Regions from separate parts of the Nonomuraea sp. NPDC005983 genome, predicted to be linked through region 1. Evidence: riboswitches for the same ligand, from Rfam matches in the RefSeq annotation. Region 1 holds a riboswitch; each other region holds the start of a gene.
The links. Region 1 has a riboswitch for thiamine pyrophosphate ahead of ABZ297_RS38025 (FAD-dependent oxidoreductase). Riboswitches for the same ligand answer to the same signal wherever they lie in the genome.

Region 1 (10,039 bases):
CTGGTGGCCTTCGACCCGTCCGCCGACAACACCGTCGACGCCCACCGGCTCCACCACAAGAACCCCGTCACGCCCTACCACGGGCGCACTCTCAAGGGCGCCGTCCACACCACCTGGCTACGAGGCAGCCCCACCGGCGCCGTCCCGCACGGCGCCCTCCTGCTCCGAGACCACTGACCGGCGCCGTCCCCGCACGACGCCTTCCTGCTCCGAGACCGCCGGCCGACGCCGTCCCGCACGGCGCGCCTTCCCGATGGGAGAGCATCGGATGCCACGCTTCACCGACCTGCCCGACCTGGCGCTCCGCACGTTCGGCGGGTCGGTCGTCGCCGCCAGCGACGAGTCCTTCGCGGAGAAGGAGAACCTGATCCGTCCCGGACGTCCCGCGTTCCGGGCGGAGACGTTCGGGCACAAGGGGCAGGTCTACGACGGATGGGAGACCCGGCGTCGCCGCGAGCCTGGCCACGACTGGGCGATCGTCCGGCTCGGGCTGCCGGGCGTGGTGCGCGGGGTGGTCATCGACACGGCCTGGTTCAAGGGCAACTACCCGCCACACGCCTCGGTCGAGGCCGCCGAGGTCGGGGGCCATCCGTCGCCCGCCGAGCTGGGAGCCGCCCGCTGGACGGAGATCGTCCCGAGGAGCGGCCTGGAAGGTGACGCCGAGCACCACTTCGACGTGGCCGACAGCGCCCGGTACACCCACATCCGGCTGAACATGTATCCCGACGGGGGGATCGCCCGGTTGCGAGTGCACGGCGAGGTCCGTCAGGACCTGTCCGTCTACGACGGCCTCAGCCTGGACCTGGCCGCGCTGCAGAACGGCGGGCTCGTCACCGCCTGCTCCAACGCGTTCTACTCCTCGCCCAACAACGCCCTCGCCCCCGGGCTGGCCCGCCACCAGGCGGAGGGCTGGGAGACCGCGCGCCGCCGCGAGGAGGGCAACGAGTGGCTGGTCATCCGCCTGGCCGGGCGCGGGCTCGTCACGCTGGCCGAGATCGACACCACGAACCTGCTGTTCAACGCCCCCGGCTGGCTGTCGATGACGGGCCTCGACGGCGACCAGGAGACCGAACTGCTTCCCCGGACCCGGCTCCAGCCCGACACCCCGCACCGCTTCCGGCTCGCCCCCGCAGGCCCCGTGACGCACGTCCGAGTCGACATCTACCCGGACGGCGGCCTGGCCAGAGTGCGCCTACACGGCCACCTGGCCTGAGCCCGCGCGCCCGGCCTGGGCTGGAGGGTGCACAGGTGTCCGCGCCGCCTCCCTGCCGCCTCCCTGCCGGTCACTGCCAGAGGAACACCTGGGCGCCGGCGGGGCGTTCGCTGTTCGGGGTCGGGCGCTGGAAGTGGACCACGCCGTCGCCCACCAGCTTGCGCACCTGCACCTTGAAGCCGAGCTGCTCCAACTCGCGCTTGGCGTCGTTGACGTTCTTGCCCATCACCGCGGGCACCAGCCGGACGTCCTGGTCGTCGCGGCCCTCGTTGTCGCCGCGGGTCCAGTAGTCCCAGAAGTCGGTCTGGCAGCGAGCCACGGTGATCATCGCGGCCGCTCCCCGGTTGACCTCAGCCTTGGCCTTCGGCGACTGGGCGATGACCGTGCAGGGCTCGGCGTCGTCGTCGACCTCGTTGACCTGCACCTGGAAGCCCTGCTGCCCCAGGTAGGCGGCGGCCTCGTCCTTCGGCATGCCGCCGACGTCGGGCATCACCATGCCCGCGCTGACGTAGATGTTGACCCGGGTGCCTTCCTTGACCCTCTCGCCGACCTGCGGCGAGGTCCGGATCACCTTGTCGCGCTCGATCTGCTGGTCCGCCAGCCGCTTGACCTGGCCCACGGTCAGCCCCGCGTTGGCGACGGCGATGCGGGCGTCGGCCGCGGACATGCCCTCGACCTTCGGCACCACGATCCGCTTGGGGCCGAGCGAGGGCACCAGCGTGATCACCGCGCCGCTCTCGACCTCCTGCTTGGCGACCGGGTCGGTGCTCAGCACCAGGCCCTCGGCGATCTTCTCGTCGTACTGGCCCTCGGCCTCGCGCACCTGGAAGCCGAGCCCGGTGACGTTCTGCTTGGCCGCCGCCAGGTTCTTGCCGACCAGGTCGGGGACGGCGACGTAGGCGGTCTGGGAGAAGTACCAGCCCGTCAGCGCCACCGCCACCACCATCACGCCGGCGAGCACCACCAGGAACCAGTTCGGCCTGAACCCGGAGCTCTTACGCGGCTCGGGCGGCGGCGCGACCTCGGTGCGCGGTTGGATCAGCGTGTGCGCCGGCGCCACCGGCGGCCTGGTCTGAGGAGGGTGGGAGTGCGCCCCGGAGTGGACGCCCGAGTGCGCGCCCGAGTGCGACAGCGGCGGGTTCGTCAGCCTGGGCAGCATCCGGTGCGCGTCGACGGCCGCCACCAGCATCGCCGTCGCGTCGGCCGGACGGTCCTGCGGCTCGCGGGCCGTGGCGTGCGTCACCAGCGTGTCGATCAGCGGCGGCACCTCGGGCAGCAGCGACGACGGCGGCGGGACCGTGTCGTGGACGTGCCGGTAGGCCACCGACATCGGTGTCTCGCCGTCGTACGGCTGCTGGCCCGTGACCAGCTCGAACAGCATGATGCCCGCGGCGTAGACGTCGCTGCGCACGTCGGCGCCGCCGGTCGTCACCTGCTCGGGCGACATGTAGCCGATCGTGCCGATCATCACGCCTGTGCGGGTCTGGTTGGTGGCCTCGATCGCCCTCGCCAGACCGAAGTCCACGACCTTGACGCGGCCGTCGCCGGTCAGCAGGACGTTCTCCGGCTTCACGTCGCGATGGACCATCCCGGCCTGGTGCGCGGCCCCCAGCGCGGCGAGCACCGGGATCATGATCTCCAGCGCCTCGCGGGCGGGCAGCCTGCCGCGCTCGCGCAGGATGTCGCGGAGCGTCTTGCCCGGCACGTACTCCATCGACAGGTAGACGACGTCGCCGTCGGTGCCCTGGTCGAAGACGTGCACCACGTTGGGGTGCGAGAGGCTGGCGACGGACTTCGCCTCGCCGATGAAGCGCCGCACGAACGCGGGGTCCGCGGCCAGCGAGCCGTGCATGACCTTCAGCGCGACCGTACGATCAAGCCGTATGTCCAGCGCGAGGTAGACGGTCGCCATCCCGCCCCTGGCGATGCGGGACTCGATGCGGTAGCGCCCATCGATAAGTCGCCCGACCAAGGGGTCCGCCGTCGTCGTGTCCACCCCGCTGAGTTTACGGGCGTTTCGCTACTGGCAGGGCCTGACCACCCGAAACCGATGCCGAGCCGTGCCCCTTGGAACGCGCCCACCACGAAGGGAGCGGGACATAACGATCCGTCCACCGCACCAACATCACCACACCCCGCCGAACGGACCCATGCGCGGGAACGAACGCCCGGCCGGCGACGGGGTGACACCCCTCTCCGGGAGAGGAGCGCAAGGTGGTTCCGAGCGGGACGCCCCCTCCTGCCGGCGGGGCCGGAGGGGGCCAGGGGCAGGGGCGTTGGTGCGGGGTTCAGGGCGTGGTCGGGGAGGACGCCTCGGCGTAGCGGCGGCGGGGGATGCGGCCTGCCTGGTGGGCGAGCCGCCCGGCCTGGACGGCCGCCTTCATGGCCGCCGCCATCAGGTCGGGCCGCTGCGCCCTGGTGACCGCCGTCGCCAGGAGGACGGCGTCGCAGCCCAGCTCCATCGCCAGCGCCGCGTCGCTCGCCGTCCCGATGCCCGCATCGAGGATCACCGGCACCGAGGCGGCCTCCACGATCAGCTCGATGTTGTGCGGGTTGCGGATGCCGAGCCCGGACCCGATGGGCGCGCCGAGCGGCATCACGGCCGCGCAGCCCGCCTGCTCCAGCCGCCGGGCGAGCGCGGGGTCGTCGCCGATGTACGGCAGCACCACGAAGCCCTCGGACACGAGCCGCTCCGCCGCGTCGAACGTCTCGATCGGGTCGGGCAGCAGTGTCCGCTCGTCGGCGATGACTTCCAGCTTGACCCAGTCGGTGCCGAGCGCCTCGCGCGCCAGCCGGGCCGTCAGCACCGCCTCCCCGGCCGTGAAGCAGCCCGCCGTGTTCGGCAGCACCCTGATGCCGCGCTCGCGCAGCACGTCCAGGACGGAGCCGCGGGCCGACGGGTCCAGCCGCCGCATGGCGACCGTGGTCAGCTCGGTGCCGGACGCGACCAGCGCCTGGTCGAGCACCTCCAGCGAGGGCGCGCCGCCCGTCCCCATGATCAGCCGGGACGAGAACTTCTCCCCGCCGATGATCAGGTCATCCACCTTGCACCGCCGTGAGCACCTCGACGGTGTCGCGGTCGCTGAGCGCCGTCGTCTCCCAGGTGCTCCGCGTCACCACCTCGCCGTTCACCGCGACCGCCACGCCGGTGGTGGCGGTCGTCAGGGTCTGGACGGCCTGCGCCACGGTGATGCCGTCGGGCACCTCCTGGGCGGCCCCGTTGATCGTCACATTCATGAAATATCCCGATATCTCAGGGGTGAGCAGAGCTGCGCCAGCTCGCTCTCCTCGCCTTGCAGCATGGCCGCGGTGAGCGGAGCGAGCAGCACCCCGCCGCGGTGGTGGCCGGTGGCCAGATGCAGCCCCGGCGTCGCGCTCGGCCCGATCAGCGGCACGTTGTCAGGCGTGCCGGGACGCAGCCCGGCCACCATCTCGGCCACCTCCAGCTCGGTGACGCCGGGCACCAGCTCGCGGGCGTCGCGCAGCAGCTCGTACACGCCGCCCGCCGTCACCCGCCGGTCGAACCCGAGCTCCTCCTGCGTGGCCCCCACGACCAGCTCGCCGTCGCCCCGCGGCACCAGGTACACAGACGCGCCGTGCACGGTGCCGCGCACGCACCGCCCGAGCAGCGGCTGGGGGGACCGCAGCCGCATGATCTGCCCCTTGACCGGCCGGACGGGCACCTCGGCCAGCTCGGCGCTCCACGCCCCCGCCGCCAGGACGACCCGCTCCGCCCGGATCTCCCCAGGCACGTCGCCGCCTCCCGGGATCTCCGCAGGGACGCCGTGGCCGGGCCCGATCGCCGTGGGCACACCGTGGCCAGGCGTGGTCTCCGGCGGGCCGGGCGGGGCCAGCCGCACGCCTGTGACCGCACCGCCCTCGCGGATCAGCTCGGTGACGCGCGCCCGCACGAGGGGCACGCCCCGCCGCTCCAACGCGACGAGCAGCGCGGCGGTCACGCGGCGCGGGTCCACCCACGCGTCGCCGGGGGCCAGCACGCCGCCACGGACGGACGGCGCCAGCATCGGCTCCAGACGGCGGCACTCGCGCCCGGTGAGCCGCTCGACCGGCAGCCCCAGCTTCTCCATGAACGTGGCCAGCTCGTCGAGCGCGGCCAGGTCGTCAGCCCCGAACGCCACGTCGAGAGTCCCGTCGGAGCGGAGATCCAGCCCGCCGGCCTCGGCAGTGGGGAGCGCGGAGGAGCCGAGCACCCCGGCACGGGGGCCGGGCCCGCCTTCGGCGCAGGGCCCCGGGGCGGGGCGGGCGAGGCCGGTGGTCGGGAGGCCGGCGTCGGCGATGAGGTCGGCGGCGAAGGACGGCCACCTGCGCAGAGCCGCCATCCCCAGGCGGAGCAGTGGCTCCTCGGTGTAGGTGACCTCGCTGACCGGCGCCAGCATGCCCGCCGCCGCGTGCGACGCGCCCGAGGCCGGAGCCGGGTCGACGACGGTCACCGGGCGGCCGGCGCGGGCCAGGCGCCAGGCCACCGACAGCCCGATGATCCCGCCACCCACCACGACCTGCATGTCCGCTCCCTTCGCCGGCATGATCCGGATCAGGTGTCTTGCGGTCGAAGGCCCGGTCAAGCCTTCCTCTCAGCCCGGTAACGGCCGGACTCCCGCGCGTCTTACGTCTTCAGCCTAAGGCCTCGGGGCCACGCGCCGGCACGGGCCCCGTTATGGTCATGAACGTGAGACATGTCGTGGTGGTGGGAGCGGGGCTGGCCGGGCTCCGCAGCGTCGAGGCGCTGCGCGGACGCGGGTTCGACGGCAGGATCACTCTGATCGGTCAGGAGCGGCATCGCCCCTACGACCGTCCGCCGCTGTCCAAGGCGGTGCTGCTCGGAACCGCCGACTCCAGCTTCGTCGACGCCGACCTCGACGCCCTGGGAGTGGACTTCTGGCCGGGCGTCTCGGCCAAGGCGCTGCGCGAGGGCGTCGTGGAGACCACCGAGGGCGAGCTGGGCTACGACCACCTCGTCATCGCCACCGGAGCCGACCCGATCACGCTGCCCGGAGACGGGCCGCAACACGTCCTGCGGACCCTCGACGACGCGCTCGAACTGCGCGCCAGGCTCGTCCGGGGAGCGCGGGTGGCGGTCATCGGCGCGGGCTGGATCGGCGCCGAGGTGGCGACGGCGGCCCGCCGCGCCGGCTGCGCGGTCACCGTGATCGAGGCCGGGCCCACCCCGCTCGTCCACGCCGTCGGCGCCGAGATCGGCGCCCGCACCCAGCCCTGGTACGAGGGCATCGACCTGCGGCTCGAGACGATGGTGGCGTCCGTCGACGAGGGCGGCGTCGAGCTGGTCGGCGGCGAGTTCGTCGACGCGCACGTGGTGGTCACCGGCATCGGGGTGCGCCCGGCGGTCGAGTGGCTCGCCGGCGCCGACCTCGACCTGCACAACGGCGTCGTCACCGACGAGCGCCTGCGCACGTCCATGCCGGGCGTGCTCGCGGTGGGCGACTGCGCGGCGTGGTGGTCGCGCCGCTACGGGACGAGGCTGCGGGTCGAGCACTGGGACACCGCGCTCAACGCCCCCGAGGTGGCCGCGGCCACCATCCTGGGCGAGGAGGCGGTGTACGACCCGGTTCCGTACTTCTGGTCGGAGCAGTTCGGGCACATGGTGCAGTACGCCGGGCACCATCCGGCGGGCGAGCGCCTGCTCTACCGGGGCGAGGCAGGCGGCAAGTGGTCGGCCTGCTGGCTCACCGCCGACGACACCCTCGCCGCGGTGCTCGCCGTCGACCGCCCCCGGGACCTCGTCCAGGGGCGCAGGATCATCGAGGGCGGCCACCGCCTCGACGCGGAACGCCTGGTAGATCCAGATGTCGCCCTACGGGATTGTGTTGTTTGAGCATGGGTGCCATGTGGTAGTTGTGGGTTCGTGACGCTTTCTGTTGCACAGATCGACCGGGAGACCGAACAGCTCATCGACGAGTGGCTCACTCTCCCCCAAGTTGCCCAACGCCTGGACCTGTCCATGGGGCGGGCCAAGCAGCTCTTGAAGGACCACAAGCTCCTCGGCGTGAGGCGTGGTAGCGGCGGGCCTCAGGTGCCCGCGGTGTTCATTGATGGAAAGGACGTGACGAAGGGCCTGTCTGGCACGCTGACCGTGCTGCAGGACGCCGGATACGACGACGTCGAATCGCTGCGCTGGCTCTTCACACCAGACGAATCACTGCCCGGTTCGCCCATCGAGGCGATCAGGGCCGGACGTCATACCGAGGTCAAGCGGCGTGCCCAAGCCCTCGCTTTCTGACGCGCGGCTCTACCTCTGCACCGACGGCCGCCGTGATCGCGGCGACCTCGCACAGTTCCTCGACGCGGTGCTGGCCGGTGGCGTCGACATCGTCCAACTGCGGGAGAAGGGGCTGGAGGCGCGCGAGGAGCTCGCGCTCCTGGAGGTGTTCCGCGACGCCTGCGACCGGCACGGCCGGCTGCTGGCGGTCAACGACCGGGCCGACATCGCCGTCGCGGCCCGTCCCGACGTGCTCCATCTGGGGCAGGACGACCTTCCCGTGACCGTCGCGCGAGAGATACTCGGCGACGACATCCTCATCGGCAGGTCCACCCACTCCACCGCAGAGGCTTCCGCCGCCGCGGTGGAGGAGGGCGTCGACTACTTCTGCTGCGGCCCCATCTGGCCCACGCCCACCAAACCCGGCCGGCACGCGCCCGGCCCGCCGCTACTCAGGCACGCGGCGGCGCTCGGCACGGACCGGCCGTGGTTCGGTATCGGCGGCATCGACCTCAGCAATCTCGACGAGGTCATGTCGTACGGGGTCAGCCGGGTCGTGGTGGTGCGCGCCATCACCGACGCCGACGATCCGGGCGCGGCAGCGGCCGAGTTCGCCAAGCGCCTGGCCCGCTGAAACGGCCAGGCGCTCGCCACCGAGCGCCTGGCCACTGGACGGAGACGTCAGGCGCTCGGCACCAAGCGCCTGACGCTCGCCGAAGGCCGCCCCGCGCCCGGCAGCGGGCGCGGGGGGTCAGGTAGTGCGCGAGGTCGCCGCGATGGCCAGCTCCGCCAGCGCGGCCCGGGCCTCGGCGGTGATCGGAGCCTGCTCGAGGGAGGCGAGCGCCTCGCCGAGGTAGTCGCCGATGAGGTCCTCGCACTCCTGGAGCGCGCCGGTGCCGTCGATGATGTCGCGCAGCGTCGTCACGCCCTGCTCGTCCAGGGCGGGGTCGCCGAGCAGGCGGCGCACCGTCGCGGCCGCCGCGGGGGAGGCGGCGGCCAGGGTGCGGGCCACCAGCATCGTCCGCTTGCCCTCGCGCAGGTCGTCGCCCGCGGGCTTGCCGGTCTGCGCGGGGTCGCCGAACACCCCCAGGATGTCGTCACGCAGCTGGAACGCGATGCCGACGCGGGTGCCGTACCCCTCGCACAGCTCGTCCACCCACGGCGCCCGCTCGCCGGCGGCGAGCACCAGGCCCAGCCTGAGCGGCTGCTCCACGGAGTACTTGCCGCTCTTGAACAGGGCCACCCGCAGCGCCGACTCGAACGTGCCCTCGCCGTGCGCCTGCTCCAGCAGGTCGAGGTACTGGCCGCACATCAGCTCGGTGCGCATGTGGTCGTGGACGGGCTGCGCCGCCGCCAGCGACCGCGCCGGCAGGCCGCTGGTGCGCCACATCTCGCCCGACCAGATCAGCAGCAGGTTGCCCAGCAGGATCGCCACGCCCTCGCCGAACTGCTCCGCCGACCCGTGCCAGCCGGACTTCTCATGCAGCGTCTGGAAGCGGCGGTGCGCGGCCGGCATGCCTCTGCGCAGGTCGCTCTTGTCCATCACGTCGTCATGCACCAGCGCGCTGGCCTGCAACAGCTCCAGCGACGCGGCGGCGGTGAAGATCTCGGGGACGTCGGTGCCGCCCGCGCCGCGCCACCCCCAGTAGCAGAACGCGGGACGCAACCGCTTGCCGCCCGACAACAGTTCGTGCGCGGCGGTCCGGAGCGGTTCGAGCTCCTCGTCCACGGGGGTGGGCAGCTGCCGTTCGACGAACTCCCTCAGCGAACGATCTACCTGTGCGCGCAGGGTGTCCATGCTCGCGGCGTCAGTGGTCATGCCCCTGAGCGTAGTAGCCGGGTGGAGAGACTCGGATCTCCAGGCAGCTCTGTGCCCGCTGGCTCCTGGCTGGTCGCGGTAACCTGGGGCCATGGCGCTTGGTCGACCTTCCATCCTGCCCGATCGTGTTCCCACCGTCCGCGAGCTCCTCGCCTCAGGTGGCCGGTCGTTCTCCTTCGAGTTCTTCCCGCCGAAGACCGACGAGGGGGAGCGGCAGTTGTGGCGGGCGATCCGCGAGCTGGAGTCGCTGCGTCCCACGTTCGTGTCGGTGACCTACGGGGCGGGCGGGTCCACCCGCGACCGCACCGTCGACATCGTCGAGCGGCTGGCCCACGACACCACCCTCACCCCCGTCGCGCACTTCACGGCGGTCAACCACTCGATCCGCGAGCTGCGCCACCTCGTGGGGCGCTTCGCCGACGCGGGGGTGCGCAACATCCTGGCCGTGCGGGGCGACCCTCCCGGCGACCCGGGCGCCGAGTGGATCAAGCACCCCGAGGGCGTGCTCTACGCCGAGCAGCTCGTGCGGCTGATCCGGCAGGCGGGCGACTTCTGCGTGGGGGTGGCGGCCTTCCCGTTCAAGCATCCGCGCTCGCCGTCCGTCGAGTCCGACACCGAGTACTTCGTGCGCAAGTGCGAGGCCGGGGCCGACTACGCGATCACCCAGATGTTCTTCCAGGCCGACGACTACCTGCGGCTGCGCGACCGGGTGGCGGCACGCGGGTGCGAGACGCCGATCATCCCGTGCGTCATGCCGGTCACCCAGATGAGC
Region 2 (10,039 bases), on a different contig from region 1:
GGTGGCGTACGCCGCCGTCGTGGTCGCGAACATCGTCCCGATGTGCGGCTTCGCCTGGTTCGCCCGGCGCAGCGCCCTGCAGAACGATGAGCGCGAGCGGGCGCTCCAAGAGGTGCGCGAGGCCAACCGCAGGCTGGCGGCGACGCTGGCGGAGAACGCGGCCCTGCACGAGCAGCTGCTGGCGCAGGCGAGGGAGGCAGGCGTGCATGACGAGCGGCAGCGCATGGCGCGAGAGATCCACGACACCCTCGCGCAGGGGCTCACCGGCATTGTCAGCCAGCTGCGCGCGGCCGCGCACACCGGCGAGGATCCGGCCGGATGGCGCAGGCACATCGAGGCCGCGACCACGCTGGCGAGGGAGAGTCTGGCGGAGGCGCGGCGATCGGTGCACGCGCTGCGTCCCGAACCGCTGCAGTCGGCGCGCTTGAGCGAGGCGGTGGCGGGCGTGGCCGAGCGTTGGTCGGCCCTGCACGAGATCCCGGTCCAGGTCACGACGACCGGCACGGCGCGGCCGCTGCTGCCGGAGGCTGAGGTCACGCTGCTCAGGACCGCGCAGGAGGCGCTGGCCAACGTGGCCAAGCATGCGCGGGCGACCCGGGTGGGGGTGACACTGTCATACATGGACCATGAGGTGGCCCTGGACGTGCGCGATGACGGCGACGGCTTCGATCCGGCCAGGCTCGGAGACGATGCCGCCGGTGCTCTGCGTGCCGACCACGGCGGGTTCGGCCTGGTCGCGATGCGACAGCGGATCGAGGGCCTGTCGGGGACACTGCAGATCGAGTCGGAGCCGGGCATCGGTACGGGGATCTCGGCCCGCGTCCCCGCCGAGCGGGCGGGGGTGTGCGCGTGAACCGCCCCGGCACCGCGATCAGGCTGCTGATCGTGGACGACCATCCAGTGGTCAGGGACGGTTTGAGCAGCATGTTCGCGCGCGACCCGGAGTTCGAGGTGCTCGGAGAGGCCTCCGACGGAGCCGAGGCGGTTCGGCTGGCCGAGGCCCTGGAGCCGGACGTGATCCTGATGGACCTGCAGATGCCCGGCGTGGACGGAGTGAGTGCGACAAGGCAGCTCACCGAGCGCGGAAGTGACGCCCGCGTGCTGGTGCTGACGACGTATGACACCGACAGCCACGTGCTCCCCGCGATCGAGGCCGGCGCCTCCGGCTACCTCCTCAAGGACGCTTCCCGCGACGAGCTGCTGCGGGCGGTCCGGGCCGCGGCCCGAGGTGAGTCGGTGCTCGCCCCCTCGGTGGCAGCCCGGCTGATGAGCCGCGTACGCGCCTCTGCCCCGGGGCCGCTCAGCCAGCGTGAGGTCGAGGTCCTCCAACTGGTGGCGGCCGGGGCCACGAACCGCGAGGCGGCGGCCAAGCTGTTCATCACCGAGGCCACCATCAAGTCTCACCTGCTGAACATCTACGCCAAGCTCGGGGTGAACGACCGCGCCGCCGCCGTCACCGAGGCGTTCAACCGGGGGCTGCTCGTCCCGCGAACACCGGAACAGCGCTGACGCCCTCGCCTTCCGCGCTCAACCAGCGCGGACGCCAGACGTAGCCGCAGGTAGCTGCGGGCCCTACGGTCCGTCCTGGAGCTGGTCGCGGCGGGAGCGGGGGGCGGCGCGGACGTGGATGCGCTCCCCCTGCCGCCCGAAGAGGCTGAGGACTTCGACGGGGCCGTCGCCGGTGCTGCCGAACCAGTGCGGCAGGCGGGTGTCGAACTCGGCGGCCTCCCCCGGGCCCAGCATCAGGTCGCGGTCGGCCAGGATCAGACGCAGGTGTCCGGAGAGGACGTAGAGCCATTCGTAGCCCTCGTGGGTGCAGGGCTCGGGGGTGTTCCGGCCGGCCGGGATGACCATCTTGAAGGTCTGCAGCGGGCCGGGCTGCCGCGTCAGGGGCAGCACGACGTTGCCGTTCACCCTCCTGGGCGTGAGGCGGACGCGGGGATCGCCGACTTCGGGGGCGCCGACCAGCTCGTCCAGGGGAACCTGGTGGGCCTGGGCGATGGGGAGCAGGAGTTCCAGGCTGGGGCGGCGCTGGCCGGACTCCAGCCGCGACAGCGTGCTCTTGGAGATGCCGGTGGCCTCGGCCAGGGCGGCCAGGGTGACGCCGCGCAGGGTGCGCAGGCGTTTGAGGCGGGGGCCGACCTCGGCGAGCGCCTGGGCGATGGCTGGTGAGTGCTCCACATCTCCCATTGCACCGCACTTGTCCCGGAAACGGCAACAAGGATTGCCGTCAGCGGGCCGAAGGTCGCAGGCTGGGGGCCATGAGCGAGACGACGAACGACATGATGTACGACGTGATGGTGGCCGGCGCCGGTGCGGCCGGGCTGAACGCCGCTCTGGTGCTGGCCAGGGCCCGCCGCCGGGTGGCGGTGGTGGACACCGGGGAGCCGCGCAACGCCCCGGCCGCGCACATGCAGGGCTTCCTGTCCCGCGACGGGATGCCTCCGGCGTCCCTGCTGGAGGTGGGCCGGGCCGAGGTGGCCGGGTACGGCGTACGGTTGATCGACGGCCGGGTGGATCACATCGACGACCACAGCGACGGCTTCCACGTGCACCTGGCCGGGGGCCCGGTGCTCAGGGCCCGCCGCATCCTGGTGGCCACCGGGCTGCGCGACGAGTTGCCCGAGCTCCCCGGCGTGCGGGAGCGGTGGGGCAGGGACCTGCTGCACTGCCCGTACTGCCACGGCTACGAGGTCCGCGACGAGCCGATCGGCGTGCTCGGCACCCACCCGGGCGCGGTGCACCAAGCGCTGCTGCTGCAGCAGTGGTCGGCCGACATCGTCTTCTTCCCGCACGCTCTCGACCTGACCGGCGAGGAGCGCGAGCGGCTGGCCGCCCGCGGGGTCCGCGTCGTCGACGGCGAGGTCAAGCGGCTGATGGTCGACGGCGACCGGTTGCGCGGGGTGGAACTGGCCGACGGCCAGGAGGTGCCGCGCAGCGCGGTGTTCGTCTTCCCGCACATGGTGCCCCGCGACGCCCTGCTGACCGGCCTCGGCTGCGAGCGAGACGAGAACGGCTGGGTGCGCACCGACCCCTCGGGCCGCACCAGCGTGCCGGGGGTGTGGGCGGCGGGCAACGTCGTCAATCCGCGGGCTCAGGTGGTCACCGCGGCCGGCATGGGGTCGGCGGCCGCGATAGCCGTCAACAACGACCTGGTCGAGGAGGAGGTCGCGCGGGACGTCGAGGACTACCTCGCGGCGGACCCGCGCTGATGGCCGAGCTATCCGATCACTCGCCCTGTCCCTGCTGATGTTCTCTTCGGCACGAGGAAGATCCCCGGCCAGGGGACCACTCCCGGAACGCGCGCCGTGGAGCTCATCGCGGCGGAGTCACCCGAGCCAGCGCGCGGTGGGCCAGGTTTCGAGCCGCCACGCGCTGTCCCAGAACATCCACTCGTACTCGGTCGCCCGGCAGAACGCCTCCGCCATGGCCTGGCGTGTCGCGGGGTCGGCGGAGGCGGCCAGCCGGTCGACGATCGCTTTGGCCTGCTGCACCGAGGCGGCGAAGTTCGCGTCGGAGTAGGTGGCGATCCACGCCTGGTACGGATGGTCGCTCGTGCCCGCCGTGCGTTCCAGCAGCGCCGCGCCGACGTCCTGGTACACCCAGAAGCACGGCAGGACCGCGGCGGCGAGCACGGGCAGGGGCGCGGCGAGCGCCGTGGCCTGAAGGAACGACGAGTAGGCCAGGCAGGTCGGCGAGGTGGCGACGCCCGCCACCTCGTCGGCCTTCAGCCCGAACTCCTCGAGGTAGCCGGTGTGCAGGGCGCGCTCGACGGCGAGCGCCGTGTGCGCGCTGCCGGCGAAGAACGTGGCGTCGGCGGGGTCGGTGGCGCGCACCGAGGCCGTCGCGAGCACCTTGGCGTACGCCACCAGGTAGCGGCCGTCCTGGACGATGTAGAACGCGAAACGGTCCCTGTCGAGGGTGCCGTCGCCGAGGGCGGCGTTGAACGGATGGCTGTGGATCGCGTCGAGCAGTTTGGCCGTGCGCGCCCAGATCTCCTCGCAGAACATGCGACGTCCCTTCGCTAGTACGAACTAGATCAGGTTCTACGGGTGTGATCTCAGCCCGGCTCTCCGGGCACCCCGCGTCGCGATCGACAGTAGCAGAGGATCAGACAGGCCACGGTTGACCTCAAGTTGAATTGAGGTTCTATGCTCGGGCGCCGTGTCGTAGATGTGCCATGACCGATGGCGCCACCCAGGTTGCTTGATCGCGCGAAGTGCCCCCTGGTTGACTCCTCCTGCTATATGAGGAGGAAACGACGATGTTAGCCAGAACGCTGATCGCGGTAGCTGCGCTGGCGATCCCCCTGGTCGCCGTCCCGCCGGCCGTTGCGGACACCCCACCGCCCGACGCGGCCGCCGCCAAGAGCGTGACGCTGATCACCGGGGACCGCGTGACCGTGGACGGTGACCGTGTCGACTTCGAGGCGGGTCCCGGCAGGAAGGATGTCCGGTACGTCACGGAGGGCACCAAGGACGACTGGACGCTCATCCCGCTGGACGTCGCCGGCGACGTGGCCAGGGGTGTGCTGGATCGCCACCTGTTCCAGGTTCCCCGGTTGATCGCGGATGGGCTGGATGACGCCTCGGTCAAAGGGCTGCCGCTGATCGTGCAGTATCGGGACGGGGCCGCGCCCATGACCGCCCTGTCCGGCGCCCGTACGCTGGCCTCGATCAACGCCGTGGCGGCCACCGCTCCGCGCGAGCGGGCCGTGTGGACGCAGCTCGACCAGGACAGCTCGGTGGCGAAGGTGTGGCTGGACGCGCCCGTCAAGGCCTCGCTCGACCGCAGCGTTCCGCAGATCGGCGCGCCCGAGGCCTGGCAGGCCGGGTTCACCGGCGAGGGTGTCAAGGTGGCTGTGCTGGACACCGGCGTCGACGACAAGCACCCCGACCTCGCCGGCCGGGTGGAGGCCGCGCGGAACTTCACCGACAGCCAGGACGCCGTGGACCGGAATGGCCACGGCACCCATGTGGCCGCCACGATCGCCGGTCAGGGCGTCGCAGGGACGCCCGCGCGCAAGGGTGTCGCGCCCGGGGCCCGGCTGCTCAGCGGCAAGGTGCTGAACGACCGCGGCAGCGGCAGCGCCTCCGGCATCATCGCCGGCATGGAGTGGGCCGCCCAGCAGGGCGCCAAGATCGTCAACCTGAGCCTCGGCCACCCGGACGAGCCCGGTCTCGACCCGCTGGAGCAGGCCGTCGAGCGCATCTCCGCCAGCAGCGGTGTGCTCTTCGTGATCGCGGCGGGCAACGACGGCCCGGGCGCGAGCACGCTCGGCAGCCCGGGCAGCGCCGACTCGGCGCTCACGGTGGGCGCGGTGGACTCCGAGGACAAGCTCGCGAGCTTCTCCAGCCGAGGCCCCCGCGTGGCGGACTTCGCGATCAAGCCCGACCTGACCGCCCCCGGCGTGGACATCACCGCCGCCCGAGCCGGCACGACCGGCTACATCGCGTACTCGGGCACGTCGATGGCCACCCCGCACGTCGCCGGCGCCGCCGCCATCCTGGCCCAGCAGCACCCCGACTGGACGTGGCAGCAGCTCAAGGCGACCCTGGTCGGCTCGGTCAAGCCGGGTGGGCCACTCACCGAGAACGGCGCCGGGCGGGTGGACGTCGCCAAGGCCGTCAAGCAGACCGTCACCGCCGACGCCGGCACGCTGTCCTTCGGGCACCTGCGCTGGCCGTACGAGGACAAACCCATCGAGCGGACCCTCACCTACCGCAACTCCGGCACCGCGCCGGTCACGCTCGACCTCGCTCTGGACGCGCCCGAGGGCGTGTTCAAGCTGGGCGCCACGCAGGTGACCGTGCCCGCGAACGGTACCGCGGCGGTCACCGTCACCGCGCAGGTGAAGTCGTCCAGCCCCGGCGCCTTCCCCGGCCGCATCACCGCGACGGGCGGCGGCGTCACCGCCTCCACCCTGGTCAACCTCTCCACCGAGGCGGAGAGCTACGACCTGCACGTGAAGATGATCGACCAGCTCGGTACGGTCCCCGACCGCCCGGACGACTACATGCCGATGACGCTCATGCCGGAAAACGGCGGCGACCCCATCAGCATCGGCGTCAACCACGGCGACAGCGAGGGGCCCGTCCGCGTGCCCGCGGGCCGCTACCTGGCCTATGCCGTCCTGCGGACCGCGTTCCCCGACGGTCACGTGGAGGTGAGCGTGGTGCCGGTCCCCGGCCTGGAGGTCAAGGCGGACCGGGAGCTCGTCTTCGACGCCCGCGACGCGCGGCTGCTGAACGTGGCGACCGACCACGCCGACGCCAGGACGGCCGGGGAGACCTTCACCTTCATCCAGGACCGCAAGGACGGCCAGCAGTGGGGGGCGCGGTTCTCCCTCGACCGCTTCTCGCTGCCGCGGAACGTCTCGCCTGATCCGCTGCGTTTCCGCGTGTCGCCCACTGAGGGAAAGGCGCCCGGGTTCCGCTTCGAGACGTTCACCCAGCTGGCGGCCCTGCGCGCCGACGGCAGGTTCACCGACACGCCCTACCAGTACAACCTGCTGCTGCGCAGGGAGGGATCCGTGCCGGGAGCGTTGAAGGTGCGTGATCGCGAGCTGGGCACCGTACGAGCGCACATGGCCACCCTTCGGGCCGACGCCACGGGCGCGTTCGGCGCGGCACCCGTCACCGACGGCCCCGCCGGGTCCTACACCTCGTGGAGCCAGGCGGTCGTGTCGTTGCCGGCCACGCCGACCTGGTACTTCACGCCAGGCATACCGTGGCGGCGCTCCATCGAGACCATGCCGAACGGGCGTCTCCACCAGACCGACGAGTACGCCGAGGCCGACTCCTACCGGGCCGGCCGTACCGAGAAGGAGTGGTGGAACACGGGCGTTGTGGGCCCGGCCCTGCCGAGCACCGCCACCGTGACCAGGAACGACAAGGCCTTCACGCTCACGCGCATGCCGCTGTGGTACCCACCCCGTCCCGGTCGCTCCGCCGTGAGCAGCGACTACGGCAGCGGCACCACGACGCTCCTGCGTGACGGCCAGGTCGTGGGGACGGCCAACAAGCTGCCCGGTACGGTGACCTTCCCCGTCGAGTCCGGTTCCGGGCGTTTCCAGCTCGTCCTGGACGGCACGGTCGACCCCGAGGCCAGCGAGCTGTCCGCCAAGGTCAGGACGGAGTGGTCGTTCACCTCGTCGGGTGCCGGTCCCGTGCCGCTGTTCGTGCTGCGCGCCTACCCCGAGCTCGACCTGGACAACGCGACCAGGCCCGGGGTGCTCGCGCTGCCCCTGCGGCTGGAGCGCATGACCGGGGCGACCCGGCCGCTGTCCCACGTCGGCGTCGAGGTGTCGCGCGACGGCGCCTCGTGGATCCGGGCCGTGGTCGTGCCCACTGGCAAGGACACCTGGAAGGCGATTGTTCCGGTCCTTCCGCGGCAGGGGGAGTTCGCGTCGCTCCGCCTCACGGCGCGTGACACGGCGGGCACCTCGGTCAGCCAGACCGTGGAGCGCGCCTTCCGCGTGCGCTGAATCCGTGCGGGGGTGCCGCGCGTGGCGGCACCCCCGCCGCAAGTAGGGCCGATGTGTCCTTGTGGTGAGGTCAGGTGAACGTTCCCGGTCAGAGCCGAGTGCGGAACTGCTCGTCAGGGGCGGGCGTGAACACCGATGCCTCCGGAGACGGTGAGGTTGTACTTCACGACAGCTTCGTTAACGGCAGGCCGCGTGGGGTGCGCGGCGGCTCGTAGCGGTGCATCCCGGGCGAATCCCCGCTCGAGAGGCTGGCAGGTCGCGGCGTGCGGGCTGCGCGTCGCCCTGATCCCGCAGCACCGTCTTCTCCCCCACCAGGGCGGCGAGCCGATGCCGTTCGAGGCTGTCGGCAACCTGTCCACGGCCTGCCCCGAGTGCCTGACCGCGCTCGCCCCGGCACGCCCGGCGTGACGCGGGCCGCCGCGCGTAGAAGCACGCGGCTGCGGGCTCGTGGCGTCGGCCAGCCGATCGGCAGGATCACGCTGTGAGGGCGCACTGGGACGTTACCGCCGATCAGGGGAACGCTTTGACCAGGCGCTTGACCGTGCCTGCAGCACGCGTTGTAGCGGGGCCTTTGAGCCTTGCCTCCACCTGCGTGGTGGGTGTGCCGATTAAGTTCCTGACTGATGAGGCGGGCCTTCGGCCGGTATGCGGGGCTGTGTGTCGCAGGCTGGCCTGGAGCGGGTGTTCTTCCTGGATGACGAGGACCATGTGTTGGTGGGCCGTCGTCGTGACGAGCACATGAAACTCGGGTTCGGTCTGCAACTGGTGACCGTCCGCTGGCTGGGGACGTTCCTGGAGGATCCTCTTGATGTGCCGATGGCGGTGCTGGATTTCGTCGCTGAGCAGCTCGGGGTCGCTGATGCGTCGCAGGTGAAGCGGTACACCGAGCGGGCCAAGACGGATCCGGGTGATGATCTTCCCGATGATCCACGGTGCGGCCGGTGAGGGCCTGGTATTCGCCGAGCTGCCCGACGTCGACCTGAGCCTCATCGGTACGAGCGTGATCGACGATCGTCTCGTGCTGCTCGACTACCGCGTTGGCGGGGACTGGCTCAGAACGCCGAGTGGAACAGCCAGTGCTGGAGCACGCCGCGGTCGCCGTCGATCGTGACGTGCTCGGGTGGCAGGCGGCGTGAAGTCCCCACAAAGTGCTCAATGGATGAGCACTTTGGGATGGAGGATGGGTGATGTCACCCGCTGAGGAGGGAACCACCCGATGCTGCGAGGCCTCACCACCGTCAGCTTCTTCGCCGACGACGTCACCGCTGCCGCCCGCTGGTACACCGAACTGCTCGGCATCGAGCCGTACTTCGCGCGCCCGGCCGAGGGGACGCCCGCCTACGTCGAGTTCCGCATCGGCGACTACCAGCACGAACTCGGCATCATCGACAGCCGCTTCGCCTCCCGCCCCCGCCCCGAGGAGGCCGGCGGCGCGGTGACCTACTGGCACGTGGATGACGTCGAGGCCGCCTTCGAACGGCTGCTCTCCCTGGGCGCCACGGCATACGAAGAGCCGGTCGAGCGCGGTCCCGGCTTCGTCACCGCCTCCGTGGTCGACCCCTTCGGCAACGTCCTCGGCGTCATGTACAACCAGCACTACCTGCAGGTCGTGGGCCGATGATGCACTTCGCGGACGCCACCCAGTGGGAGGCGTGGCTGGCTGGGCACCACGAGAGTGAGGACGGCGTCTGGCTGAAGATCGCCAAGAAGGGGTCGGCCGCCGACTCGGTCACGATCGCGCAGGCGCTGGAGATCGCGCTGTGCTACGGCTGGATCGACAGCCAGCGCAGGTCCCATGACGAGCACTTCTACCTGCAGCGGTACTCGCGCCGCCGCAAGGGCAGCCCCTGGTCGCGGGTGAACGTCGAACGCGTGGAGGCGTTGACTATCGCCGGGCGGATGCGTCCGCCGGGCCTGGCGCAAGTCGCCGCCGCCCAGGCGGACGGTCGCTGGGCGGCCGCCTACACCGCCCAGCGCAACGCCACCGTCCCGCCCGACCTGACCGCCGCACTCGCGGCGCATCCGCAGGCCGCCGCCCGTTTCGAAGCGCTCGACAAGACCGCCCGTTACCTGGTGATCCTTCCGCTGCTCAAAGCGCGGACCCTGGAAGCGCGCGCGGCCCGCCTGAACAGGACGCTCTCCGACCTGCTGAATCAGTGAAGCAGGACGCGATGACCGAGGAGGGCGCGATGCTTCTACCGCCACCCGCCCGGCAGGGAGCCCGCAGCAACACCGCCCAGCTCCCAGCTACCGTGACCTGAGGAGGAACATGGACGATGCCGCCCGCGACAGCAGCGCACGCCTTTCCGTGGGAGTAGCGGTCTTCGACCGTAAGGGGCGGGTCCTCCTTCTGCGTCAAGCAGCGGGCAACTCCGCACCGGGCCGCTGGGAGATGCCCGGCGGGTTGGTGGAAGACGGTGAGCTCCCGGAGTGCGCGGCGAGACGTGTACTCCAGGGAGTCGGCTTGGCCGACGTGGACATCGCCACGTACGCGGGGCAGCTCGACTACGCCGCCGCTCGGGACGTCATCCGGCAGTCGGTGTTCACGGCCCA
Region 3 (10,039 bases), on a different contig from region 1:
ATCGCCGCCCTCGGCCCCGACCCGCTCGACGAGTCCTTCACCCCGGCGGCGCTCAAGAGCATCGTCAGCGGCAACCGCACCCAGATCAAGGGCCTGCTGCGCGACCAGAAGGTCATCGCGGGCATCGGCAACGCCTACTCCGACGAGGTGCTGCACGCCGCCAGGATGTCGCCGTTCAAGATCGCGTCCACGCTGACCGACGCGCAGATCGCCGACCTGCACGAGGCCATCGTCACCACGCTGCGCGAGGCGGTCGAGCGGGCGCACGGGCTGGCGGCCAAGGACCTCAAGGCCGAGAAGAAGTCCGGCCTGCGCGTGCACAACCGCACCGGCCAGCCGTGCGACGTCTGCGGCGACACGATCCGCGAGGTCTCCTTCGCCGACTCGTCGCTGCAGTACTGCCCCACCTGCCAGACGGGCGGCAAGCCCCTGGCCGACCGCCGGCTGTCGCGGCTGCTCAAGTAGCGCAGGTTGGAGCACCGTCCGATTGCCGCAGTCCGTCCCGTTCACCACGCGCGACACGCGATGATGGAGATATGACGGTTCCCGAGATCGCAGCGCGCGACGTCCCCGCCGACGGCTTCCTGCTGGACGTGCGCGAACAGGAGGAGTGGGTGGCAGGGCACGCTCCCGAGGCGGTGCACATCCCGATGACGCAGATCCAGGGGCGGGTCGAGGAGGTCCCCGCCGACCAGACCGTCTACGTGGTCTGCCGGGTCGGCGGCAGGTCGCAGCAGGTGGCCGCGTGGCTCAACCACCTCGGCCGCGACGCGGTCAACGTCGGCGGCGGCATGCAGTCGTGGGAGGGCGCGCGGCGTCCCATGGTCAGCGAGACCGGCCAGCCCCCGTTCGTGGCCTGAAAGCCACTGGTAGCGGCCTCGGTCTGAAATCCGGTTGCCCGGCGCCGGTTTCCGGTGCTGGAGTGGGCCGGTGAATCGAGACGAGGTGCTGGCGGCCTTCGACCGCCAGGTGCGGGCAGGGCAGGGCGAGCGGGCGGGCGGCGTGGTCCGCGAGGCCGCCGAGGGCGGCTGGAACGGCGTGCTCTGGTCTGATCTGGACGAATCCACCGCCGACACGGCGATAGCTGAGCAGGTGCGGCATTTCACCTCGCTGAACCGCGCGTTCGAGTGGAAGCTGTACGCCCACGACCGCCCGGCCGACCTGGCCGACCGCCTGCTGACGGCCGGCTTCACGGCGGAGCCGGAGGAGTCCCTGATGGTCGCCCGGGTCGGCGATGTGCCCACGGACGCCCGGCCGCCCGAGGGCGTGCACCTGCGTCCCGTCGAGGACGAGGCCGGGGTGGATCTGCTGATGGAGGCCCACGACCGGGCGTTCGGCGAGTCGGCCCCAGGGCTCAGGGAGGAACTGCTCGCCCGGCTCGCCGAGCGGCCGGAGTCCCTCGCGGCGGTCGTCGCGATGGCCGGTGACGTGCCGGTGAGCGGGGCCAGGATCGAGTTGCAACCCGGCGTCGACTTCGCCGGGCTCTGGGGTGGTGGCACCGTGGCGGCCTGGCGCGGGCGGGGCGTCTACCGGGCGCTGATCGCGTACCGTGCCCGCATCGCGGCCGAGCGCGGCTACCGCTACCTGCAGGTCGACGCGTCCAGCGAGAGCCGTCCGATCCTGCTGCGGCTCGGGTTCGCGCAGCTGACCACCACGACCCCGTACATGTACCGGCCTCTGGTGTCCTGAAGATCTTGGTCGCCCTTTCAGATCAAGGAGCGGCGTGGGCCGGCCTTCCGCTTCGACAAGACCCCGGACAGCTACCTCGCCGGGCTCCACCTGCGAGGCGCCATCCTCTGGATGCGAAGCCTCCGACCCACCTAAGATCCAAACTCCGGACACGGCCTAACGGCGGACGTGGAGGGAGGGTTTCTCGTCGTCGCCGCAGCCCGCCCTCCCGGCCAGCAGGAGACGGGAGGGGGCGGGGGCACGAGTGATCGTGAAGCCGTCACCGCAGACCCCGCCGGCGACGCCGCGGTAGTCGCGGGTCCATCGTCGTCCGTTGTAGCGCAGCAACGTGACCCGCGTGGCTTCATCGTCGCCGCCGTACTCGACACCGGCCACCCACACGTCGTCAGCGGCGAAGGCGGTGACGCTCTGCAGCGTCACCTTCCACCGGGGCAGCTTGATCTTCTTCCAGGAGGTTCCATTCCAGTGCAGGACCAGCGGTCCGCCCGGACCGTCCTGGTCGCAGGCCCACCGGGTGCCGGTCTCGCCCACCGCCCACACGTCGGACGGGCCGTTCTGCCAGATATGCCGCAACGAGCCGCGTCCCAGCCAGGGCAGCCTCATCTGCGTCGGCGCGCCACCGGGGGACGCGCTGTGCCAGATCGCCGGGTGCGAGTCCGTGCATCGGCCGCTGGACGACATGCCCGCGATCCAGATGTGCCCCGCTCCGGCGTCCACGGCGTTGAACCTGCCTCCACGCCGATACTCCCGCCTGCTGAAACGCCTGCCGTTCCAGGTCAACAGGGTGGGCGAGCTGATCTCACCGGCGGACTCCAGGCCGCGCAGCCCGATCAGAGCCGCTCGCCGGCCGTCCACGGCGACGTCGGTCAGTCGGTCGGTCAGCCAATGATCCTTGCGGTCTTTGAAGGACGTGTGCAGGTCCCAGGCGTCTTTGAAGGGCGTGTGTATCTCCCAGTTTCGGCCGTCCCAGCGCAAGGCCAAGGGGAACCGTTTGAGATCCGGGCCGTCTTCACCCATGGCATCGACGCTGCCGACGACCCAGGCGTTGCCGGAGTCGTCGGCGTCCACTGCTCTCAACTCCGAGCTGAGCGCGCCGGAGATGCGACCCCAGATGTTCTGCTCGGCTCGCCATCGCAGGCCGTCCATGCGCACCAGAACTCCCCGGGGAGACTCGTCCTCCGCGCCGGCGTGATGACCGACCGCCCAGGCCGTGTCTGGACCCGTCGCCGCCACATCGTTCAGAGCGGTGGCGTACTGCTCACCGTCCGGCTCCACCGACTGCCATTCAGGCGTCGAAACCGGAGAGGCCGTCGGGGACGACTGCGGTGCCGCGCTCGACGCGGACGTCTTCGGTCGGCCCGCTGAAGCCGGCGGGCCGGCCACCGGTGATGGTTCGGCCGTGCACGCCGCCAGCCCGAGCACGCAAGCGATCACTACCGTTCGGCTACGCGTGATCTTCATGCTGACGGATTGTGGCAGAGCATCAGCTTTCTGGGCGGCGGGGCAATAGGGCCCACAGGGCCGGGAGCGATCGAGGACCGGGGGAGGGCCCAGCAGCGAACTATGGTGGATGGAGAGAGCGCATCAAGCCGAATCGGAGTTCCGGAGGAGGCTGCGATGAGGGAGCACTTCGTCTGGGTGACGACGCGCCGCATCAAACCGGGCATGTTGGAGGAGTTCGAAAGGGCATGGCGCCCGAGCCCGTACCCGCAGGGTCTGCGCCACGCCTATGCGTACTGGTCCGAGGACGAGCAGGAGATCACCGGGGTGTCGCTGTGGGACACCAAGGAAGCGTGCGACTCCTGGCGGACCTCCGAGGCCGAGACGCGTCGACGTGAGGCCATGGCCCCTTATGTCGTCGCGGAGCGGGAAGGCTTCTACCGCGGCCGCGAGCTCGCCGTCCCCGTGCGGTAGCCGCGGTGCGAGCGGTTCCGTTCGAACCGCCGTAGCGGGGAGTCAGCGGCCGAGGCGACGCCGTGTGGTCGGCGTGAAAGGCCGGGTAGGGCTCACCGGGTAGACCCGGGCACGCCATCGCGGTCTGCCCATGCCCGGAGTCCTTCACGGTGCGGCCGGTCGACGCCTCGGCCCAGGCGTACACGCATCTCCCGGGGGGCCACCGCCAACATCGGCCCCCAGTGACGTCCGCCCTTGCCCGCCGTATACCTGCGGTAGGACGTCTTCCCCTTCTCCTTGAGATCGGTGGCGAGCAGGATGGCACCGGTCGCCCGCGGGGAAACCTTGATCACGCCCCAGGCCGCCTTGCATGTGCGCGACCACATGAGCGTGACGTCGCCGACGTCCTCCTTGTTGACGTAGGTGAGCAAGTCCCCTGTCTTGATCACGCGGGAGGAGCGGGCGCAGGGGAGTAGCCGGGGGTGGGGTAGTTGAATGCGGGCGAATGGTGCATCATTGGGGCGCGAGCTGGGGTGATCGCAGCTCGTTACACGTCCAACCGCGGGAGCTCGGGGCTATCGGGCTGAGAGGGCGACTGGAAGCCGTCGCCGACCGCATGAACCTGTCCGGGTAATGCCGGCGTAGGGAGTGTGCGATGACGCATGGCGTCAACGAAGTTCCGCTGACCCTCGACGAGGCTCCCCCGAAGACCCTCGGCGTGCTCGACCAGGGCGCGCTCTGGGCCAACCTCGGGGTCAGCCTCCTCGGCTTCTCCGGCGCGCTGTTTCTGCTCGACCCGCTCCAGGGCACGCCGCTCAGCCTCACCGCGGCGCTCGTGGCGGCGCTCGTCGGCAGCCTGATCGGCACGGCCATGGTGGGCCTGGCGGCGGTGCCGGGCACGCAGACGGGGCGTCCCGCGATGGTGCTGCTCCGCGGCCTGTTCGGGACGCGGATCTCCTACGTCCCGACTGTGCTGAACATCGTCCAGATGCTCGGCTGGGGGGCGTTCGAGCTGTGGGTGATCGCCAAGGCGGCTACGGCGATCTTCGGGACCTCCGTGCCCTACCAGGTGTGGGTGATCGCCGCGGGCGTGCTGACCACCGCGCTGACGATCTGGCCGCTCGGCGCGATCAGGCTGCTGCGCAGGTACGTCACGGCCGGCGTGATCGTGGCGCTGGTCTGGTTCGCCGTGGTCTTCCTGAGCAAGGCGCAGCCGCAGACCGGCGGGTCCTGGACGGCCTTCGCCCCCGCCGTCGACTACGTGATCGCGCTGTCGGTCTCGTGGGTGCCGATGGCGGCCGACTTCGCCAGGCACTCCCGCTCCAGCCGCGCCGCGTTCACCGGCGTGGTCGGCGGCTACACCCTGGCCCAGGTGGCCTGCCTCGGCCTCGGTGTCTACGCGGTGGCCATCGCCGGGGCCGGCGCGGTCTTCCAGGACAGCACCGCCGTCTTCGAGCCGTTCATCGCGGCGCCGCTCGGCGCGCTGTTCTTCGGCATCCTGGTGCTGCGCGAGACCGACCAGTCCTTCGCCAACGTCTACTCGACCACCGTCTCCCTGCAGAACCTCATGCCCAGGGTGGACCGGCGGATCTTCTCCACCGCCATCGGCGTGATCACGGTCGTCATCGCCCTGATCGTGGACGTGACCTCGTACGGGGCGTTCCTCGGCGTGATCGGCGCGGTCTTCGTGCCGATGTTCGCGGTGCTCGCCGTCGACTACTTCCTGCTCGGCGGCTCGACCTGGTGGAACACCGCCGAGGACGCTCCCGCGCGGTGGTCCATGGTGCTGCCCTGGGCGCTCGGCTTCGTCGCCTACTGGCTGACCACCTCGACCCCCACCCTGAAGGCCTGGGACGCGTTCTGGGCGTCGGCCCGCGAGGCCATCGGCTTCACCAGGCAGCCTTGGATGAACGGGGCGCTCGGCGCGGCGGTGGTGGCCGCGCTCGTGACGCTGCTCATCGGGCTACTGAGGCGCGCCTCTCGACGTTGAGCAGGTGCTGCTTGGCGGCCACGCCCCCCGCGTAGTCGCCGAGCCCGCCGTCGGCGTGCACGACCCGGTGGCACGGCACGATCACGCAGACGGGGTTGGCCCCGACCGCGTTGCCGACCGCGCGCAGCGCGCGCGGCCTGCCGATGCGCTCGCCGATCTCCTCCAGGGTCGTGGTCGTGCCGTACGGCACCGCCATCGTCTTCTGCAGCACCGTACGCGCGAAGGGCGTGGCGAGCGCCAGATCGACCGGCGTGGCGAAGGTGCGCAGCCGGCCCGAGAAGTACGCGTCGAGCTCCCTGCGTACCGGGTCGAGCCTGCCGGGATCGGGGCCGACGAACGTACCGACGTGCCGGATGATCTGCTCGAACACCCGGTTCTCCGGCTCGAAGCTGCACGCCGCGAGGCCCTTGCCCGTCACGGCCAGCACCAGCCTGCCGACGGCTCCGTCGTAGGTGCCGAATGCGATGTCGGGCGGCGCCTCTCCGCGATATGTGGAGGAGGTAACCCGCAACAGGGCATCGAGGTCATTGCTCGACATACCCTCACCCTCCTCGGAAAGCCGTGACCGCAGCGTATCGGACGGATCGCCCGTCGGCGGCACGACGCCACAGGCACTATGGAGGTGTGGGGGACTACAGGGCCAGTAGTGACCAGGAAACAGCAAGTGCGGTACTCGCCAGTTCGCCCAACGCGGTGGTCGCGCTCGACAGGGACCAGACCGTCCTCGTCTGGAACCTCGCCGCGGAGCGGCTCTTCGGCTGGACCGCCGAGGAGGTGCTCGGCCGCAGAGTGCCGATCGTCCCGGGCGAGCTGACGGCGGAGCACAACGCGGTGCTCGAACGCGTGCGGACGGGCGGGCAGGTGTCGCTGCGCACCAAACGGGTACGCAGCGACGGCACCGTGCTCGACCTGCGGGTCGACATCAGCGCGCTGCGGCAGGGCAGCTCGGTGGCGGGGTACGTGTGCGTCCACCACCTGGCCGAGGCCGACGAGGCCGCCGGGCAGCGCATGGCCCGCCGCGCCCGGCTGGTGCGCAGGCTCACGGACGTGGTGGGCGACATCAACGCCGAGCTGGAGTTGCCGGCGGTCCTCGACCGCATCTCCGCCAGCCTGACCGAGCTGACCGGCGCCGACGCGGGCGGCTTCGTGCTCATCGAGGGCGACCTGCTCCGGCTGGTCAGCACGTACCAGCTACCCGACTCGATCAGAGGCACCGTCACGGACCTGCACACGAGCCTGGTCGGCAAGCTTTTACGTACGGGCAAGACCGTCATGCTGGAGTCGCAGGGGCTCGACGAGCTGGTGTGGGCCGAGCTGAGCGGCCTGCACACGATCGCGCTCGGCCTGGCGGCCGTCGGCGGCCGCCCCTACGGGGCGCTGTACGCGCTGTTCGCCAGGCGCAAACCGGGCCATGTGGAGCTGGAACTGCTGGAGCTGCTCGCCGGGCACGCGGGTATCGCCGTCGGCAATGCGATGGCCTACCAGGACGCGGTCCGCCAGCGCGCGCACGAGCGGGCGATCTTCGACGCCAGCGCCGACGGCATCGCCGTGCTCGACGGCGCCGGGCGGGTGCTGCGCTGGAACCCCGCCGCGGCCGAGATCACCGCCATGCCCGCCGACTCCGTGATCGGCGGGCACCCGCCCTTCCCCGTGCCGGACCCGGGCGAGAAGCTGACCTTCCAGCTCGACACCGGCCGCTGGCTGGACGTGGTCAGCGCGCGTATCGAGGAGACGGGCGAGCTGGTCGTCGACTTCCGGGACGTGTCCACGGCCAAGGCGCTGGAGGAGGCGAAGGATCTGTTCCTGGCCACCACCAGCCACGAGCTGCGGACCCCGATCACGATCGTGCGCGGGTTCGCGAGCACGCTCGCCGCACGCTGGGACAAGCTGAGCGACGACGAGCGGCGCTCGGCCGTCCACACCATCGCCGAGCGGTCCAGGTCGCTCGCGCAGCTCATGGACCACCTACTGCTCGGCGCTCGCGCGGGTGCGGAGGAGCCGGCCGTGCGGGTGGAGACGTTCGACCTGGCCGAACGGATCAGCGCGGCCACGCTCGGCCTGCCGGTGCTGTCCGACAGGCACCGGGTGGAGGTGCGGGTCCCCGACGGCCTGCCGCCCGTGCGGGGTGACGCGCTGGCGACCGACATCGTCCTCGGGCAGCTCCTGGAGAACGCGTTCAAGTACTCGCCTGAGGGCGGCCTGATCGGCGTCCAGGCCTGGGCGGAGGACGGCACGGTGATCGTGGTGGTCGACGACGAGGGGGTCGGCATCGCGGCGCACGACCGCGAGCGGATCTTCGAGCGGTTCGTCCAGGCCGACAGCGGCGACCGCAGGAGGTTCGGCGGCGTCGGGCTCGGCCTCTACATCGTGCGTAGCCTCGCCAGGGCCCAGGGCGGAGAGGTGAGCGCGCATCCGCGCCCCGGAGGGGGCACCAGGATGAAGCTCGTCATGGGCCGTGCTCCCACTATCGGATCCGACACACCGATGCGGTAACGAGGTGGTCACGGATGCGCTGATCTATCGTCCAATGTGTACAAGCTGTGATCGAGATGCGGTTTCTGGGATTGAGTAACGGGGCATTTCGGTCGTACCGGGGTGTGTTCCCACGGGGGGCACTGGGAGCGGGGAGGTGGGTGTGTCAAGCGTGGTGCTGCTGCCGTACGCGCCGTCCAGTGTCGCCGTCGCCCGCCAGCGTCTAAGTACTGACCTGCAGGATTGCGGGGTTTTCGCCCCAGCGATCGACGATGCCGTCCTCGTGGTGAGCGAGCTGCTGAGCAACGCCCTGAGGCACGCGCATCCGCTGCCCTCAGGGATGGTCAGGGTGGCCTGGCTGCGAAGCGAAGATCATGTAGAGGTGGCGGTGAGCGATGGCGGTGCGGCGACCGAGCCGCGCGCGTCCCGCCCCACTCTGTCCTCCCTCGGCGGACGAGGGCTGGGCATCGTCGAGTACGTCGCGGAGAGCTGGGGAGTCCGCCACGAGGGCGACACCACCACGGTGTGGGCGATCCTGCCCGCCCCCAACGGAAAGATGAACGGGCAGGTCCACGCCCTGAGAGAGGCCGGGTAGCCGCGGTCTCAGAGCGGCCGGGCGGCGAGTACGGCCCGCTCCCCGGCCGTCCACGCCGTGGAGACGAGCAGGTAGAGCGCGGCCGCCAGCGGGAGCACCGTCGCGGCCAGCACGGCCCCGAACGGAAGCAGCGGCAGCAGCCTCCGCACGAGCTCCGGCTGCTCCTCGGAAACCTTGATCCTTCGGGACGCGAACCAGGCCACGACCGCGATCAGCACGATGACCACCGCAAAGACCAAAACCGGCCAGCTGACCAGACCGAAATTAGCCACGACACCCGCGACCTGTTGGCCCAGTGGAGCGCCGAAGAGCTGGTGCCCGGCCAGCGCCGTGGGATGCGTGGCCACCCGGAAGATCAGCCACATGAACGGCGCCTGCGCCAGCCCGGGAAGGATCCCGGCGAAGGGCGAACTGCCCTCCTTCGCGTAGAGCGCCGACATCTCCTTGGACAGCCGCTCCGGACTGCGTCCGTACCGCTTCTGCAGCTCCCGCAGCTTGGGAGCCAGCCGCTCCTTGACGCGGGCGGCACGCGCCTGCCTGACGCCGAGCGGCAGCAACAGGACCCGGACGGTCAGGGTGAACAGCACGATGCCGAGAGCGGCGTTGCCGCCCGACACGCCGATGACGAATGTGACGAGAGAATCGATCATGAGCCCTTCGATCAGGAGATGGGATCGGGGCTCGTGCGCAGAGCCCCGCTTCAGCCGGAAGCGGGGCGCGGTGACGGAGCTCTCGGACGCGGCCTCCCGGCCGCGTCGGGGTCACGCTGACGCTGGAACGCCGTACGCCTGGCGTAGACCAGCGGAAAACCGGGCCGCGCCGTGCCGCTCACAGGCAGCAGGGTCGCGGCCCACGTGGCCAGCAGCAGGATCGCCACCATGGTGACGCCCACCAGCCACGGATCGAACAGGAACAGCGTCGTCACTGCGACGAGGACGACTTACCGACCATGGTGACCGCGATGAACACGAGCAGCGCGACCACTCCGATGACCAGTGCGATCTTCAACAGCCCCACGACCATGGGGAGGATGAAGTTGAACAACACGAACAGCGCCAGAAGGGCGCCGATAACGAGCATGACTACTCGACCCATGTGCCCACCGTACGTCCTGCGGACATGATCCGCGAGGCTTACGAACCAATGACGTCGGTGTCGGTTCCCCTTCCCCTCGTCAGGGCCCGCCGTACGGTGAGAAGGTGAACACCCGCATCCTGGTGGTCGACGACGATCCGACCGTGGCGGAGGTCGTCGCGCGGTACCTGGAACGCGACGGACACGAGGTCGAGTGCGTGGGCGACGGTGCCGAGGCGCTGCGTCGCGCGCTGGCCAGGCCGCCCGACCTGATGGTGCTCGACCTGATGCTGCCCAAGATCGACGGCCTCCAGGTGTGCAAGAAG

Region 2: linked by a shared signal. The riboswitch ahead of tenA (thiaminase II) and the one ahead of ABZ297_RS38025 (FAD-dependent oxidoreductase) in region 1 are both predicted to bind thiamine pyrophosphate.
Region 3: linked by a shared signal. The riboswitch ahead of ABZ297_RS19905 (cytosine permease) and the one ahead of ABZ297_RS38025 (FAD-dependent oxidoreductase) in region 1 are both predicted to bind thiamine pyrophosphate.

What each region holds. Positions count from the first base shown of each region.
Region 1 covers NZ_JBEXUP010000138.1:2,630-12,668, reverse strand. The annotation lists gene allB (allantoinase AllB) at 1-177, shown strand, start outside; gene alc (allantoicase) at 269-1,213, shown strand; gene pknB (Stk1 family PASTA domain-containing Ser/Thr kinase) at 1,284-3,209, opposite strand; gene ABZ297_RS38035 (thiazole synthase) at 3,502-4,257, opposite strand; gene thiS (sulfur carrier protein ThiS) at 4,250-4,450, opposite strand; gene ABZ297_RS38025 (FAD-dependent oxidoreductase) at 4,447-5,736, opposite strand; TPP riboswitch at 5,726-5,842, opposite strand; gene ABZ297_RS38020 (FAD-dependent oxidoreductase) at 5,895-7,064, shown strand; gene ABZ297_RS38015 (Rv2175c family DNA-binding protein) at 7,095-7,469, shown strand; gene thiE (thiamine phosphate synthase) at 7,447-8,082, shown strand; gene ABZ297_RS38005 (polyprenyl synthetase family protein) at 8,200-9,267, opposite strand; gene metF (methylenetetrahydrofolate reductase [NAD(P)H]) at 9,359-10,039, shown strand, end outside.
Region 2 covers NZ_JBEXUP010000068.1:11,125-21,163, forward strand. The annotation lists gene ABZ297_RS26900 (sensor histidine kinase) at 1-853, shown strand, start outside; gene ABZ297_RS26905 (response regulator transcription factor) at 850-1,509, shown strand; gene ABZ297_RS26910 (XRE family transcriptional regulator) at 1,573-2,181, opposite strand; gene ABZ297_RS26915 (NAD(P)/FAD-dependent oxidoreductase) at 2,262-3,212, shown strand; gene tenA (thiaminase II) at 3,330-4,010, opposite strand; TPP riboswitch at 4,000-4,095, opposite strand; gene ABZ297_RS26925 (S8 family serine peptidase) at 4,265-7,486, shown strand; gene ABZ297_RS26930 (DUF4158 domain-containing protein) at 8,132-8,431, shown strand; gene ABZ297_RS26935 (VOC family protein) at 8,703-9,107, shown strand; gene ABZ297_RS26940 (YdeI/OmpD-associated family protein) at 9,104-9,646, shown strand; gene ABZ297_RS26945 (NUDIX hydrolase) at 9,756-10,039, shown strand, end outside.
Region 3 covers NZ_JBEXUP010000042.1:8,596-18,634, forward strand. The annotation lists gene ABZ297_RS19875 (DNA-formamidopyrimidine glycosylase family protein) at 1-465, shown strand, start outside; gene ABZ297_RS19880 (rhodanese-like domain-containing protein) at 537-860, shown strand; gene ABZ297_RS19885 (GNAT family N-acetyltransferase) at 931-1,689, shown strand; gene ABZ297_RS19890 (hypothetical protein) at 1,846-2,835, opposite strand; gene ABZ297_RS19895 (hypothetical protein) at 3,307-3,603, shown strand; gene ABZ297_RS19900 (hypothetical protein) at 3,696-4,031, opposite strand; TPP riboswitch at 4,134-4,247, shown strand; gene ABZ297_RS19905 (cytosine permease) at 4,238-5,572, shown strand; gene ABZ297_RS19910 (methylated-DNA--[protein]-cysteine S-methyltransferase) at 5,538-6,110, opposite strand; gene ABZ297_RS19915 (PAS domain-containing sensor histidine kinase) at 6,197-8,065, shown strand; gene ABZ297_RS19920 (ATP-binding protein) at 8,202-8,639, shown strand; gene ABZ297_RS19925 (membrane protein insertase YidC) at 8,648-9,289, opposite strand; gene ABZ297_RS19930 (DUF6412 domain-containing protein) at 9,340-9,564, opposite strand; gene ABZ297_RS19935 (hypothetical protein) at 9,561-9,734, opposite strand; gene ABZ297_RS19940 (response regulator transcription factor) at 9,839-10,039, shown strand, end outside.